Linked DNA regions of Variovorax paradoxus EPS. The protein of the gene in region 2 interacts with the protein of the main gene of each other region in a pairwise test. Links are inferred from orthologs where the notes say so. Each region holds a gene or a part of one and is shown on either strand. Other genes may lie near its edges.

Region 1 (7,511 bases), 4.2 Mb from region 2 along the record:
ACTCCTCGATCACCCAGGGCGCGGCGATGAGGAACGCGATGAGCAGGCCGTACCAGAACACATGCCCGCCATGACGCGCGAGCCGGATGTCCTGGTCGTAGCTGGTCTTGAAGATGTAGCGCATGAACGTTCAGACTTTCTTGCGCAGCTTTTCGCCGAAGAGACCGTTGGGCTTGATCATGAGCATCAGCAGCACCACGATGTACGGCGCCGTGTCCTTGAAGCCATCGGGCAGGTAGAACCCCGCGAACGATTCGACGATGCCGATCACCAGCCCGCCGACGATCGCACCCGGCAGGCTGCCGAAGCCGCCCACCACTGCCGCCGGAAAAGCCTTGAGCCCGATGAAGCCCATGTTCGCGTGCACGAAGGTGATGGGTGCGAGCAGCATCCCGGCGATGGCCGCGACCGCTGCGGCCAGCCCCCACACCAGCCCGTTGAGCCGCTTCACCGGAATGCCCATGTAGTAGGCCGCGAGCTGGTTCTGCGACGAGGCCTGCATCGCGATGCCCAGCTTGCTGTAGCGGAACATCGCGAACAGCAGCGCGCACAGGATGGCCGTGGCGACGATGATCGCGAGCTGTTCGAGGTTGACCACCAGTTCGCCCAGCTTCCAGATCTGGTCCTTGTAGGGCACGGGCAGCGTGTGGGTCTCGGTGCCGATGCCCGGCACCATGGTGATGAGGCCGCGCGCCACGTACGCGATGCCGATGGTCAGCATCACGATGGAGAACTGCGGCTGCCCGAGGATCGGCCGGATCACCGCCAGCTCCAGCAGCACGCCGAAAGCGGCCATCGCCACCACCGCGAGGATCGCCGCGAGCCAGAACGGCATGCCGAAGATCGACATGCCCGCGAACGCGCCGAAGGCACCGAGCATCATCAGATCGCCTTGCGCGAAGCTCACGGTTTCGGTGGCCTTGTAGATCAGCACGAACCCGAGCGCGATCAGCCCATAGATGCAACCTTGCGCAATGCCCGACAGCAGGAGTTGGAGGATCTGCATGGGGCTCCCGTGTCTCGCCTACTGCCTGAAGCCGCCGGCCGCGTCGTGCAGCGCGAGGCGGCGGGAACCCGCCAGGATGTCGCTGGGTTTCAGGCCGTAGACCTGGCGGATCGAATGGCTGAAGTGCGTCGAATCGGGGTAGCCGGTATCGAGCGCGATGTCGGTCAGCGTGGTGGTCTGGCGCACGTAGCGCAGGAGGCTGCGCGCGCGCTTCCAGGCGCGGAAGGCGCGGAACGCCATGCCGGTTTCCTGCTTGAACAAATGCAGGAAGCGCGAGAACGACAAATGCACCGAGGCCGCGCAGTCTTCGGCCGAGGCGGATGCGGCCGGGTCGGCCACGAGCGCGTCGATGACCTTGCGGATGCGCGCATCGATCGCACGCGGCGCGAGCGCCTCGCCGAAGAAGAGCGCATCGAAATCGAAGCCGTCGAAATCCGTGCCGCGGCCCGACGCGGCCAACAGGTGCGCATGCGCATCGCGCACGCGCTTGACGAACGCCGGCGCATCGACCGGCCCGCAGTGCTGCATGAAGGCGGGCATGCGCGCGGGATCGACCGACTCCGATTCGATCAGCAGATTGAAGATGAGCGGATGCTGGCTCTCGACATGGTGCGGCACCTGCGGCGGCACCACGATGAGTTCGCCCGTCTGCCAGGCGCCGCCACCGATGCGGATGCGGATCGGCGGCACGCCCGCGGGCGACACGTACACGCCGTGCCCGCCCATCGTGCGCTCGGCCGCCGCGCCGAGCAGGCCGGCGTAGAACACGCGCTGCGGCGTGAGCCACATGAGGCGTTCGCCCTGCCGTACGCCGCCGTTTTCCAGGGGCGCATTACTCGCTCGCTGCATGGTGTTTGTCTCCTGCATCGGGTCTGGCCTGCCCTGCGGTGGGCGGCTTCGTGTTGGCTGGATCGTAGCGGCGCAACCCTGTGGCGCGGCATGCATTTGCGCGGGGACTTTCCCTAGTCCGCGCTCGTTTGCCTCTCACCTCATCGCGAACGCGCGATGCAACTCGGTGGCGCAAAGCGCAACGGCGGTGTTGGCCTCGTCGAGCACCTTTCCCATCGTGATGAAGCCGTGGATCTGACGCTCGAAGCACACGTAGTCCGCGCGGTTGCCGGCGGCGGTGAGCGCCTCCGCATACGCGAGTCCCTCGTCGCGCAGCGGGTCGTAGCCGGCGGTGATCACGAGCGCGGGCGGCAGCTTCGACAGGTCGGTGTGCAGCAACGGCGAGGCGCGCCAATCGAGGTCGTGCTTCGCATCGGTGATGTAGTGGTCGTGGAAGTACGTCATCGTCTCGCGGGTCAACAGGTAGCCCTGCCCGTTCGCCTGGTGCGACGGATGGCCGCGGCGCATGTCGGTGGCTGGGTAGATCAGCAGTTGGAAGGCGATCGGCAGGTCGTCTGCATCGCGTGCGGCAATCGCCACCACGGCCGCGAGATTGCCCCCCGCACTGTCGCCGCCCACGGCCATGCGATTCGCATCGAGCCCCAGCGCCGCGGCCTCGCGGCGCACCCAGCGCGTGGCGGCGAGAACATCGTCGACTGCGGCGGGAAAGCGGTGCTCCGGCCCCATGCGGTAGTCGACGGCAACCACTGCGCAGCCCGCACCGTTGGCCAGCTCGCGGCACAGCACGTCGTGCGTGTCGAGATCGCCAATCACCCAACCGCCACCGTGGTAGTACACCAGCACCGGCAGCGGACCGGCGCCCGAGCCCAGCGGCCGGTAGAGCCGCACCGGGATGGTGCCGTGCGGACCCTCGGCCGCGAGGTCGCGCACCTCGGCCACTTCAGCCGGCAGCGGCTGTGTGGCGGCGCGGCGTTCGCGGTAGAAGGCTCGCGCATCGGCGGGCGAGAGCGTGTGGGTCGGCGGAATGCCGCGCGCCTCGATGAAGTCGAGCAAGGCGCGCGCTTGGGGATGCAGCATGGTGTCTCCGGTGATCGAGCTGGCGGGCGCCCAGTGTGGAGCGCATCGCGCATGCGTGGTATCCGCATGCACCCGCCCTTCACCTCGGCCTTCCGGCAAGACCCGCACCATGCCCGCGCCCCTGCGGCACGGTCTTGCGAAAACTGGCTATCGCTGTCTCGGAGGCTGCATCACCCGCAAACGCATGAGACCGGCGCAGCCAAAGGCCAGAGACACCGTGGAACCGGCTTTGCCGGGCCACCGGTGTCGCCCCCGGTAGGGGGTTGGCGAAGCGACACGAAGTGCGCGAAGCCTGGGGGCGAGCCTTATCCGCGGGGCTTCACGCGCGAGGCGGCTTCCTTGGCGAGCTTGCGCGCGGTGTCGGTATCGGCCGCGTGCACCAGCGCCACGCCCATGCGGCGCTTGAGAAAGCTCTCGGGCTTGCCGAACAGGCGGATGTCGCTGCCGGGCACCTGCAGCGCCTCGGCCACGCCGTCGAAGGCGATGCCGGTGGCGTCGACGCCGCCGTAGATCACCGCGCTCGCGCCCGGGCTCTTGAGCGAGGTGTCGACCGGCAGGCCGAGGATGGCGCGCGCATGCAGCTCGAACTCGTTCTGCCATTGGGTGGCCATCGTGACCATGCCGGTGTCGTGCGGACGCGGGCTGACCTCGCTGAACCAGACCTCGTCGCCCTTCACGAACAGCTCGACGCCGAAGAGGCCCTGGCCGCCGAGGTCGGCCGTGACGGCCTGCGCGATCTGCTGCGCCTTCTGCAGCGCGGCCGGCGCCATGGGGTGCGGCTGCCAGCTTTCGACGTAGTCGCCGCTCACCTGCACATGGCCGATGGGGTCGCAGAACTTGGTTTCGACAGCGCCGACCGCGTCTTTCGCGCGCACGGTCAAGAGCGTGATCTCGTAGTCGAAGTCGATGAAGCCCTCGACGATCACGCGGCCATGACTGACACGTCCTCCGGCCATCGCGTAGTCCCAGGCCTTCTGCACGTCGGCGGGGCCGTCGATCTTGCTCTGGCCCTTGCCGGAGCTGCTCATCACGGGCTTGACGATGCAGGGGTAGCCGATGCCCTCGTCGATGGCGGCCTGCAGCTCGGCCAGCGAGTCGCAGAACTTGTAGGGGCTGGTGGGAACGCCCAGCGTCTCGGCGGCCAGGCGGCGGATGCCTTCGCGGTCCATCGTGAGGCGGGCGGCGCGGGCCGTGGGAATGACGCGGACCACGCCCGCGTCTTCGAGCTGCTGCAGCATCGGCGTGGCGATGGCTTCGATCTCGGGCACCACGAGCATGGGTTTCTCGGCCTCGATGAGCGCCTTCAACTGCGCGGGGTCGCTCATGGTGATGGTGCGCGCATGGTGAGCCACCTGCTGGCCCGGCGCGTTCTCGTAGCGGTCGACCGCGATGGTCTCGACGCCGAGGCGCTGCAGGGCGATCAGCACCTCCTTGCCGAGTTCGCCGGAGCCGAGCAGCATCACGCGGGTGGCGGAGGGGGAAAGGGGGGTGCCGAGGGTGGTCATGGTCGAAGTCGAAAAGAGAGAAGAAAAAGCAACCGCCGCACTGTAAGCCACCGGTGGGCGCCCGTGTCGCGTGCGGGAACGGCGGCGCTGCGAGGCTGCTTCACAATCGATGTCCTCTGTCGCGGCGGCGGCCCCGGCGTCCCGCCCGCCCCCCCTTTTCCAGTTTTTGTACTTCAAGGAGTTTTCTCATGACGATCCAGACCGTCGGCATCATCGGCGCCGGAACGATGGGCAATGGCATTGCGCAGGCTTGCGCGGTGTCCGGCGTCAACGTGGTGATGATCGACGTCGCCCAGGCGGCCGTCGACAAGGGCCTCGCCACCATCTCGGGCAGCCTCGACCGGCTCATCAAGAAGGAAAAGCTCACTGCCGAGCAGAAGGCCGCGGCGCTCGCGCTGATCAAGGGCTCGACCAACTACGACGACCTGAAGGGCGCGCAACTCGTCATCGAGGCGGCCACCGAGAATCACGCGCTCAAGCTCAAGATCCTCAAGCAAGTCGACGAGTTGGCGGGCTCCGAGGTGATCGTCGCCTCGAACACCTCGTCGATCTCGATCACGCAACTGGCGGCCGCCACCTCGCGCCCCGACCGCTTCATCGGCATGCACTTCTTCAACCCGGTGCCGATGATGGCGCTGGTGGAGCTGATCCGCGGCTATCTCACGAGCGACGCCACGCACGACGCGGTGAAGGCGCTGGCCGAGAAGCTGGGCAAGTCGCCGATCACGGTGAAGAACGCGCCGGGCTTCGTGGTCAACCGCATCCTGGTGCCGATGATCAACGAGGCTTTCTTCGTGCTGTCCGAAGGCATCGCGACGGCCGAGGACATCGACGCCGGCATGAAGCTGGGCTGCAACCAGCCCATCGGTCCGCTGGCACTGGCCGACATGATCGGCCTCGATGTGTGCCTGGCCGTGATGGAGGTGTACCTCGAGCAGTTCGGCGACTCCAAGTACCGTCCGTGCCCGCTGCTCAAGGAAATGGTCGCTGCCGGCCAACTGGGCCGCAAGACCGGGCGCGGCGTCTACACCTACTGAGCCACAGAACAAAAACAACTCGGAGACAAAACCAATGACCGCCACGCCCACCACGCCACCCGCCGAAGGCTGCATCGACACCCAGGTGCTCGGCCACGTACTGCTGATCGGCATCAACCGCCCGGCCAAGCGCAACGGCTGGACGCCGCCGATGTTCAAGCAGCTCGCCGAGGCCTACACGCGCCTGGACGACGACCCGGACCTGCGCGTCGGCGTCCTGCATGCCTTCGGCGACCACTTCACGGCGGGCCTGGACCTGCCCGCGGTCACCGAGTACATGAAGCGCGGCGAGAAGGCGATTCCCGCCGGCCTGGTGGAGCCGCACGACTTCGGCCTGCCCGACTATCGCCGCCGCACCAAGCCGATGGTGGTGGCCGTGAAGGGCATCTGCTTCACGGTCGGCATCGAACTGATGCTGGGCGCGGACATCGTGGTGGCCGCCGACAACTGCCGCTTCTCCCAGATGGAAGTGCAGCGCGGCATCATGGCCACGGGCGGTGCCACGCTGCGCATGGCCGAACGCGCGGGCGTGGGCAATGCGATGCTGCACCTGCTCACGGCCGACGAGTTCGACAGCGCCGAGGCCTATCGCCTCAACTTCGTGCAGAAGGTGGTGCCGGCCGGGCAGGAGCTCGATGCGGCGCTGGCCATTGCACAGCGCATCGCGGCACAAGCGCCGCTCGCGGTGGTGGCCACGCGGCTCAACGTGATCAAGGCCGTCGAACACGGGCCGCTCGCGGCGGTGTCGGAATTCATCGAGACGCAGAAGCGCCTGTCGAACAGCGAGGACGCGGCCGAAGGCGTGCGCTCCTTCGTCGAGCGGCGTCCCGCGCGCTTCAGCGGTCGTTGATGACGATGAATTCATCGGAGCCTTGAAGCCCATGCCCTTCTTCCAACGCGCGGCGCTCGCCGTCGCCTTCACCCTGCTCGCCGTGAACACTTCCAACGCCCAGACGCCCGTACCCGCCGCGCTGCCCGATCCCACGGCGACCTCGGTCGATGCGCTCGGCTGGATGAAGGGCTTTCCGCCGCCGCCCGACAAGCAGATCACCTTCGACAACCCCGCCGGCGGCGTGTTTCCGCGCACGCGCTGGAGCTTCTCGCATGTGCGCGAGACGGTGCCCACGACCAACGTGTGGCGCGGCAGCGGTGCGGCGAGTCCGCTGCCTTCCGCGCCGCGCAACGATATCGAAGCGGTCACGTTCAAGCCTCTTGGAAGTGCAGGCAGCGAAGAGACGGTGACCTTCGCGCAGATGATCCCGCGCACCTACACCGACGGCATCCTGGTGATGCACCGCGGCAAGGTGGTCTACGAGAAGTACTTCGGCGCGCTCACGCCCGAGCGTCCGCACATCGCGATGTCGGTGACCAAGTCTTTTGTCGGCACGCTCGCAGCGATCCTCGCGGACGAGGGCAAGCTCGATCCGTCGGCGCCCGTCACCAAATACCTGCCCGAGCTCAAGGACACGGCCTATGGCGACGCGACGGTGCGCCAGGTGATGGACATGACCATCGGCGTGCATTACTCGGAGAACTACGCCGACCCGAAGGCCGAAATCTGGGACTACGCGCGCGCCGGCGGCATGCTGACGCAAGGGCCGAACTACACGGGTCCCAAGTCGTTCTACGAATTCCTCGCAACGCTCAAGAAGGAAGGCGCGCACGACGCCGCCTTCGCCTACAAGACGGTGAACGCCGAGGTGCTCGCGTGGATCCTGCGGCGCGCGAGCAACCAGTCGCTGGCCGACCTCTTGAGCGAGAAGATCTGGCGCCGCATCGGCGCCGAGCAGGACGCGTACTTCATGGTCGACCGCATCGGCACCGAGTCGGGCGGCGGCGGCTTGAACACCGTCCTGCGCGACATCGCGCGCTTCGGCGAGACGATGCGCAACGGCGGCCGTGCGCCCAATGGGCAGCAGGTGATTCCGAAGGCCGTGGTCGATTGACATCCAGCGCGGCGGCGATCCCGCCAAGTTCGCGAAGGCCGGCTATGCGCTGCTGCCGGGCTGGTCGTATCGCAACATGTGGTGGGTTTCG
Region 2 (7,478 bases):
CGCCGGAGCCCTCGGTGGAAAGCACCGAGAGCGATCCGATGAAGGCGATGGAAGACGCGCTCAAGGCGCAGAACCCGAAGCCCTGAGTAAACACCGCCTCCTTCCCCAGGAGGCGGCCCATGAAAAAAGGCCGGCCCGCGCAAGCGGACCGGCCTTTTTGCTGCACGCCGCCGGCAAGCCGGCGGCGGTGCATCGCATCAGATCTTGACCGAGTTCATGTACTGGTTGAACGGGTACTCCGAGAAGCGGTTCCACAGGATCTGGTCGCGCTGGAAGGCGCGCATGTCCTGGTGAATCTTCTTGAAGTCGGCCGACTTGGCTTCGTGCTCGGCGAACACTTCCATCGAGGCCTTGAAGCCCGCGTCCATCACGGCCTTCGGGAACGGCTTGAGCTGCGTCTTGGCGGCCACGAGGCGCTTGATCGCGAGCGGGTTGAAGGCGTCGTACTTGGCGATCATGTCGCGCGCGGCAACCTTGGTGGCCGCATCGAGGATGGCCTTGTTCTCGTCCGACAGCTTGGCGTAGGCCTTGTTGTTGATGAAGAACTCCAGGTCGGCGCCGCCTTCCCACCAGCCGGGGTAGTAGTAGTACGGGGCGACCTTGTTGAAGCCCAGCTTCTCGTCGTCGTACGGGCCGACGAACTCGGCGGCGTCCAGCGTGCCCTTCTCGAGCGCTTGGTACACGTCGCCGGCGGGCATGTTCTGCGACACCACGCCCAGCTTGGCCATGGCCTCGCCGAACACGCCGCCGCCCATGCGCATCTTCAGGCCCTTCAGGTCTGCGACCGTCTTGATTTCCTTGCGGTACCAGCCGCCCATCTGCGTGCCGGTGTTGCCGGCGCTGGCGGTGCGGAAGTTGTACTGCGCGAAGAAGGCATCCAGCAGCTTGCGGCCGTTGCCGTACTCTTTCCACGAATCGGTCTGGCGTGCGGTGAGGCCGAAGGGCACGGCGCAGCTGAACGCGAAGATCGGGTCCTTGCCGGTGAAGTAGTAGGCGGCGGTTTGCGCCATTTCGAGCGTGTCGCCCTGCAGCGCATCGACGACGCCGAATGCGGGCATCAGCTCACCGGCCGGATGGACCGAGATTTCGAACTTGCCGCCCGACAGTGCCTTGACTGTTTTCGAGAGCATTTCGGCACTGCCGAAAATGGTGTCGAGCGAACGGGGAAAGCTGGACGCGAGACGCCAGCGAATCGCAGATTGCGCGTGAACGGCCGGCGCAATGCCGGCGGCCAAAACGCCGGCGATGCCCGCGTTTTTGATGAGGGAACGACGATCCATTGAATGCACTCCGAGTTCTTGGGAAAAACGAAACGCGGCTTGTGACCGCGTTGGGGACTTTTGTATAAGTCTTCTTGATTGTAAAAACCGCCTTACAGGCGTCCGGCGGGGGTTTACCCTGCGACGGCGCCGAAGCGTTGCGTGATCGATGCCGCAATGCCCGTAGCATCGAGTCCGATCGATGCAAGCAGCTTGGCCGGATCGCCATGTTCGATGAAGCGGTCGGGCAGGCCCAGTTGCAGCACCGGCTTCTGCACATTCGCAGCCTGCAATGCCTCGAGCACCGCACTGCCCGCGCCGCCCATCGTGGCGCCCTCTTCGAGCGTGACGATGGCATCGTGCGTGCCCGCCACCTGCAGCAGCAGTTCGACGTCGAGCGGCTTGGCCCAGCGCATGTTGACCACCGTGGCATCGAGCGATTCGGCCGCGGTGAGCGCCGGGTACAGCAGCGAGCCGAACGCGAGGATCGCGATGCGCTTGCCTTCGCGGCGCACCTCGCCCTTGCCGAGCGGCAGTGCGTCCAGCGTGAGGTGCGGCGCAACGCCGGCACCCGCGCCGCGCGGATAGCGCACCGCCACCGGGTGGTTCTGCTCGTAGGCGCTCGTGAGCAACTGGCGCAACTCGCGTTCGTCCGCGGGGCAGGCGATGCTCATGTTGGGAATGCAGCGCAGGAACGGAATGTCGTAGGCGCCCGCGTGCGTCGCGCCATCGGCGCCGACGAGGCCGGCGCGGTCGAGCGCGAACACCACCGGCAGGTTCTGGATCGCCACGTCGTGGATCAGCTGGTCGTACGCGCGCTGCAGGAAGGTCGAGTAGATCGCGACCACCGGCTTCAGGCCCTCGCATGCCAGACCGGCCGCGAAGGTGACCGCGTGCTGTTCGGCGATGCCGACGTCGTAGTAACGATCGGGAAAGCGCTGCTCGAACTCGACGAGCCCCGAGCCTTCGCGCATCGCGGGCGTGATGCCCACGAGCCGGCCGTCGTGCGCGGCGGTATCGCACAGCCACTGGCCGAACACCTGCGTGAAGGTCTGCTTGGCTACCGTGGTCGACTTGACGAGGCCGACTTGCGGATCGAACTTGCCCGGCCCGTGGTAGGCCACCGGATCGGCCTCGGCCAGCTTGTAGCCCTGCCCCTTCTTCGTGACCACGTGCAGGAACTGCGGGCCGCTCAGATGCTTGAGGTTCTCCAGCGTGGGCACCAGCGAATCGAGGTCGTGCCCGTCGATCGGGCCGACATAGTTGAAGCCGAACTGCTCGAACAGCGTGGCCGGCACCACCATGCCCTTGGCATGCTGCTCGAAGCGCTTGGCGAGTTCGAACAGCGGCGGCGCGGCGCGCAGAACGCTCTTGCCGACGTTCTTGGCGGCGGCGTAGAAATTGCCGCTCATCAGCTGCGCGAGGTAGCGGTTGAGTGCGCCCACCGGCGGGCTGATCGACATGTCGTTGTCGTTCAGGATCACCAGGAGCTTGCAGTCGCACACGCCCGCGTTGTTGAGCGCTTCGAAGGCCATGCCGGCCGTCAATGCGCCGTCGCCAATGATCGCCACGGTGTAGCGGTCTTCGCCCTTCTGCTTGGCCGCCATTGCCATGCCGAGCGCGGCCGAGATGCTGGTGGACGAGTGCGCGGTGCCGAAGGTGTCGTACTCGCTTTCGCTCCTCTGCGGAAAGCCCGAGATGCCGCCGATCTGCCTGAGCGTGGGCATGCGCTCGCGGCGGCCGGTGAGGATCTTGTGCGGATAGGTCTGGTGGCCAACGTCCCACACGAGCCGATCGTGCGGCGTGTTGAACACGTGGTGCAGCGCGACGGTGAGCTCGACCGTGCCGAGGTTGGAACTCAGGTGGCCGCCGGTGCGCGAGACGTTGTCGAGCACGCAGGCGCGCACCTCGTCGGACAGCTGCCGCAGCTGTGCGCGGTCGTACTGGCGGATCGGCGAGGGGTCGTGGAGAGTGGGAAGCAACGGAGCCATGTGGGATTTGTTCTTTTTTCAGCGGTCGCGGTCGACCACCATGTGGGCCAATGCACGCAGCGCGGCGGTGTCGGCCAGGCCGCTCTTGGTCAGGGCGGCGAGCGCATCGGCCAGCAGTTGGCGGGCCTGCGTGCGTGCACCGTCGAGGCCGAGCAGCGACACATAGGTGGGCTTGTCGGCGGCGGCGTCCTTGCCGGCCGTCTTGCCCAGGGTTTGCGAATCGGCGGTGACGTCGAGGATGTCGTCCACCACCTGGAATGCGAGGCCGATTGCCGCGCCGTAGTCGCGCAGCGCCGCCAGCGCAGCGGCGCTCACATTGCCGCACGCAGCGCCCATCTCGACGCTGCCCTGCAGCAGCGCGCCGGTCTTCAGCCGGTGCATTTCGCGCAGCTGGGTTTCGTTGAGTGCAATGCCGACGCTGGCCAGGTCGATCGCCTGGCCGCCCGCCATGCCCTGGCTGCCGGCGGCGCGCGCGAGCAGGCGGCACAGCGTGGCCTGCGTGGCCGCGGGAATCTCGTCGCCCTCGGGCGCCAGCAGCTCGAAGGCCAGGGCCTGCAGCGCGTCGCCCGCGAGCAGCGCATCGGCTTCGCCGAACTTCACATGCACCGTGGGCTTGCCACGGCGCAGCACGTCGTTGTCCATGCAGGGCAGGTCGTCGTGCACCAGCGAATAGGCGTGGATCAGTTCGGCGGCGCAGGCCGCGCGCAGCGCAGCGGCTTCATTGCCGCCGACCGCCTCGCTGGCCGCGAGCACCAGGAGCGGCCGCAGGCGCTTGCCGCCGTCGAGCACCGCGTAGCGCATCGCATCGCCCAGCAGTACCGGCGCCTCGACGCCGACCCAGCGCGACAGCGCCGCTTCGACACGCATCAGGTGCGGTTCGCTCCAGCCGGCGAGCCGGGCGGGGGTCCAGTCGGTCATGGTGGCCGCGCTCATTCGGCCGTCCAGACCTTGAGGCTGCCCGCGTCGAGCACCTTGATCTGGTCTTCGACCGCCTGCAGCTTGTCGCGGCAGAAGGCGAGCAATGCGGCGCCGCGCTGGTAGCTGCCCAGGAGCTGATCGAGGGGCAACTGGCCCGATTCGAGTTCTGCAACCAGTTGTTCCAGTTCCTGAAGCCCGGCTTCGTAACTGACGGGCAACGGCCCCGTATCGGGCGTGGCCGCCGGGCTGGAAGAGGAAGGGGAAGGCACCTTGGGCATGCAACGGAACGTGGGTGAAACGGGGCATTTTAGGACGGGGGGACAAATGGGGGCCCCCGGGTACAATGCGAATTCTTCTTGTTGGCAAAACCGACACATTCTTCGGGCCGTCGCACTCTCAGACGGCGCCTTCCGTTATTTCCTCTTTTTCTCCCTGTGGGGAGCTTGGTCAGGTCCTCCATGTCTGATTTAAGTCTTCAACTGCAGCAGGCCGCGAGCCAACTTCCAGTTTCCGCGTATTTCGACGAGGCCCTGTACGCCCGCGAAATGCAGAACCTTTTTGCGCGAGGGCCCCGCTATGTCGGCCATCGCCTCGCCGTGCCCGAAATGGGCAATTTCCACACCCTGCCGCAGGAGCACCAAGGCCGCGCGCTGGTCCACACGCCCAAGGGCGTGGAGCTGATCTCCAACGTGTGCCGCCACCGCCAGGCGCTGATCCTGCAGGGCCGCGGCCAGCTGGACAACCAGGCCGGCGGCAACATCGTCTGCCCGCTGCACCGCTGGACCTACGCCGCGAGCGATGCGCGCACCACCGGCACGCTGATCGGCGCCCCGCATTTCGATCAGGACCCGTGCCTGAACCTGCACAACTACCCGCTCACCGAGTGGAACGGCCTCCTGTTCGAGAAGAATTCGGACGGCACCGGCCGCGACGTGGCCGCCGACATGCGCGGCCTGGGCCCGCAGGCCGACCTCGACTTCTCGGGCTACGCGCTCGACCGCGTCGAGCTGCACGAGTGCAACTACAACTGGAAGACCTTCATCGAGGTCTATCTGGAGGACTACCACGTCGGCCCGTTCCACCCCGGCCTCGGGAGCTTCGTCACCTGCGACGACCTGCGCTGGGAGTTCAACCAGAACTATTCGGTGCAGACGGTCGGAGTGGCCAACCGCCTCGGCCGAGCGGGCAGCCCGGTCTACCAGAAGTGGCAGGAGCAGTTGCTCAAGTACCGCGACGGCAAGCCGCCGAAGTACGGCGCGATCTGGCTCACCTACTACCCGCACGTGATGGTCGAGTGGTATCCGCATGTGCTCACCGTCTCGACGCTGCACCCGGTGAGCCCGACCAAGACGCTCAACATGGTGGAGTTCTTCTACCCCGAGGAAATCGTCGCCTTCGAGCGCGAGTTCGTCGAGGCCCAGCAGGCCGCCTACATGGAGACCTGCGTGGAAGACGACGAGATCGCCGAGCGCATGGACGCCGGCCGCCGCGCGCTGATGCTGCGCGGCGACAACGAGACCGGCCCGTACCAGAGCCCGATGGAAGACGGCATGCAGCAGTTCCACGAGTGGTACAAGGCCGCGATGCAGAGCACCTGAGTCGATGACTGCCGCATCGACGGGTGTTCTGGGAACACCGCGGAACCGGCTTTGCCGGGCCGCTGGTGTTGCCCCCGGTGAGGGGGTTGGAGAAGCGACACGAAGTGTGCGAAGCCTGGGGGAGAGTCAATAGTGCAAGCGCTCTGGATGGTGCTCGGCGCCTTTTTGTTCGCGACGATGAGCGTGGTCGTGAAGGTCGCCTCGCAGTGGTTCAACAGCGGCGAGATGGTGCTGGGCCGCGGCCTCATCGGCATCGTTTTCCTCTGGCTCCTGGCTCGCAAGATGCGCGTCTCGCTCGCCACCAAATACCCCGGCATGCACGCGTGGCGCAGCACCATCGGCGTGATCTCGCTGGGAGCATGGTTCTACGCCATCGCGCACATGCCGCTCGCCACCGCCGTCACGCTCAACTACATGAGCAGCGTGTGGGTCGCTGCCTTCCTGATTGGCGGCGCGCTGCTCGCATGGGTGCCGGTGCCCGGACGCGACGGCCGCGTGGCGCGCCCGCCGCTGCAGGGCGCGCTCGCCATGACGGTGCTCGCAGGCTTCATCGGCGTGGTGCTGATGCTCAAGCCCACGGTGAGCGGCAACGAAGGCTTCGCGGGCATGCTGGGGCTGCTGTCGGGCCTCACGGCCGCCTTCGCCTACATGCAGGTCGTGGCGCTCTCTCGCATCGGCGAGCCAGAGCTGCGCACGGTTTTCTATTTCGCGGTCGGCTCGGCCGTCGCCGGTGCCTTCGCCACGGCGGCCACCGGGTTTTCGGGCGGCAGTTCGTGGACGTGGCAGCATGCGCTGTGGCTGCTGCCCATCGGCCTGCTCGCCGCCCTCGGGCAGCTCTGCATGACCCGTGCCTACGCCACGGCCAAGACAGAAGCCGGCACCCTCGTGGTGGCCAACCTGCAGTACTCGGGCATCATCTTTGCGGCGTTCTACAGCGTGGTGGTGTTCGATGACCGCATCGATGCCGCCGGCTGGGGCGGCATGGCGCTCATCATCGCGAGCGGCATCGCGGCCACCGTGCTGCGCCAGCGGGCGGTGCCCAAGGCGCCGGCCGAAGAACACTGAAGACAACCTCTCCGAAGGAGATCACGACCATGTACACCACCCTCGTCAGCGTCGAACAACTCCAGCAACTGCAAGCCAGCGATGCACCGCTCATGGTGTTCGACTGCAGCTTCGACCTCATGAAGCCCGAAGCCGGCCCGCAGCTCTACGCCGCGGCCCACATTCCGGGCGCGCAATACGCCAACCTCGACACCGACCTGAGCGCCAGGCACGGCCTGCCCGGCGCGCACGGCGACGTGGTCGTCGCGCAGGAAGACGGCGTGCCCGCCTCGGGCGGCCGCCATCCGCTGCCCAGCCGCGAGAAGTTCGCGGCGTGGCTTTCCAGCGTCGGATTCTCCAACGACATGCAGGCCGTGGTGTACGACCGCAACGGCGCCAACTACTGCGGGCGCCTGTGGTGGATGCTCAAGTGGATGGGCCACGACGCGGTGGCCGTGCTCGACGGCGGCCTGCAGGCCTGGCAGGCCGTGGGCGGCGAAGTGACCGACCGCGAGGAGCCCGCGCGCTTCCAGTCGAATTTCGTACAGGGCGAGCCGTTGGCGAAGCTCGTGACTACCGACACCGTGTTGCGTCGGCTCGGCCAAGCTGACCAGCAGCTGATCGACGCACGGGCCGGTGCACGATATCGCGGCGAGGTGGAACCTCTG

The links.
Region 1: the proteins of VARPA_RS08660 (region 2) and purT interact in binary tests that used the Escherichia coli proteins (3 or more experiments, as listed by UniProt). The link is inferred for Variovorax paradoxus EPS from one-to-one orthologs.

Annotation. Positions count from the first base shown.
Region 1 is NC_014931.1:6,105,892-6,113,402, forward strand. Bases 2,338-5,207 are described here. They hold purT (formate-dependent phosphoribosylglycinamide formyltransferase), read right to left. Parts: upstream 4,438-5,207; coding sequence 3,238-4,437; downstream 2,338-3,237. Other genes in these bases: VARPA_RS28075 (alpha/beta hydrolase), read right to left, coding at 2,338-2,932; VARPA_RS28085 (3-hydroxybutyryl-CoA dehydrogenase), read left to right, coding at 4,626-5,207. Outside these bases: VARPA_RS28060 (branched-chain amino acid ABC transporter permease), read right to left, coding at 1-124; VARPA_RS28065 (branched-chain amino acid ABC transporter permease), read right to left, coding at 131-1,006; VARPA_RS28070 (helix-turn-helix domain-containing protein), read right to left, coding at 1,025-1,855; more of VARPA_RS28075, read right to left, coding at 1,991-2,337; more of VARPA_RS28085, read left to right, coding at 5,208-5,474; VARPA_RS28090 (crotonase/enoyl-CoA hydratase family protein), read left to right, coding at 5,509-6,324. UniProt on the Escherichia coli protein: Involved in the de novo purine biosynthesis. Catalyzes the transfer of formate to 5-phospho-ribosyl-glycinamide (GAR), producing 5-phospho-ribosyl-N-formylglycinamide (FGAR). Formate is provided by PurU via hydrolysis of 10-formyl-tetrahydrofolate.
Region 2 is NC_014931.1:1,906,745-1,914,222, reverse strand. Bases 2,227-5,063 are described here. They hold VARPA_RS08660 (polyprenyl synthetase family protein), read right to left. Parts: upstream 4,184-5,063; coding sequence 3,269-4,183; downstream 2,227-3,268. Other genes in these bases: VARPA_RS08650 (aromatic ring-hydroxylating oxygenase subunit alpha), read left to right, coding at 4,627-5,063; xseB (exodeoxyribonuclease VII small subunit), read right to left, coding at 4,180-4,446; dxs (1-deoxy-D-xylulose-5-phosphate synthase), read right to left, coding at 2,227-3,250. Also shown: VARPA_RS08675 (TRAP transporter large permease), read left to right, coding at 1-86; VARPA_RS08670 (TRAP transporter substrate-binding protein), read right to left, coding at 198-1,280; more of dxs, read right to left, coding at 1,394-2,226; more of VARPA_RS08650, read left to right, coding at 5,064-5,766; VARPA_RS08645 (DMT family transporter), read left to right, coding at 5,914-6,831; VARPA_RS08640 (sulfurtransferase), read left to right, coding at 6,861-7,478.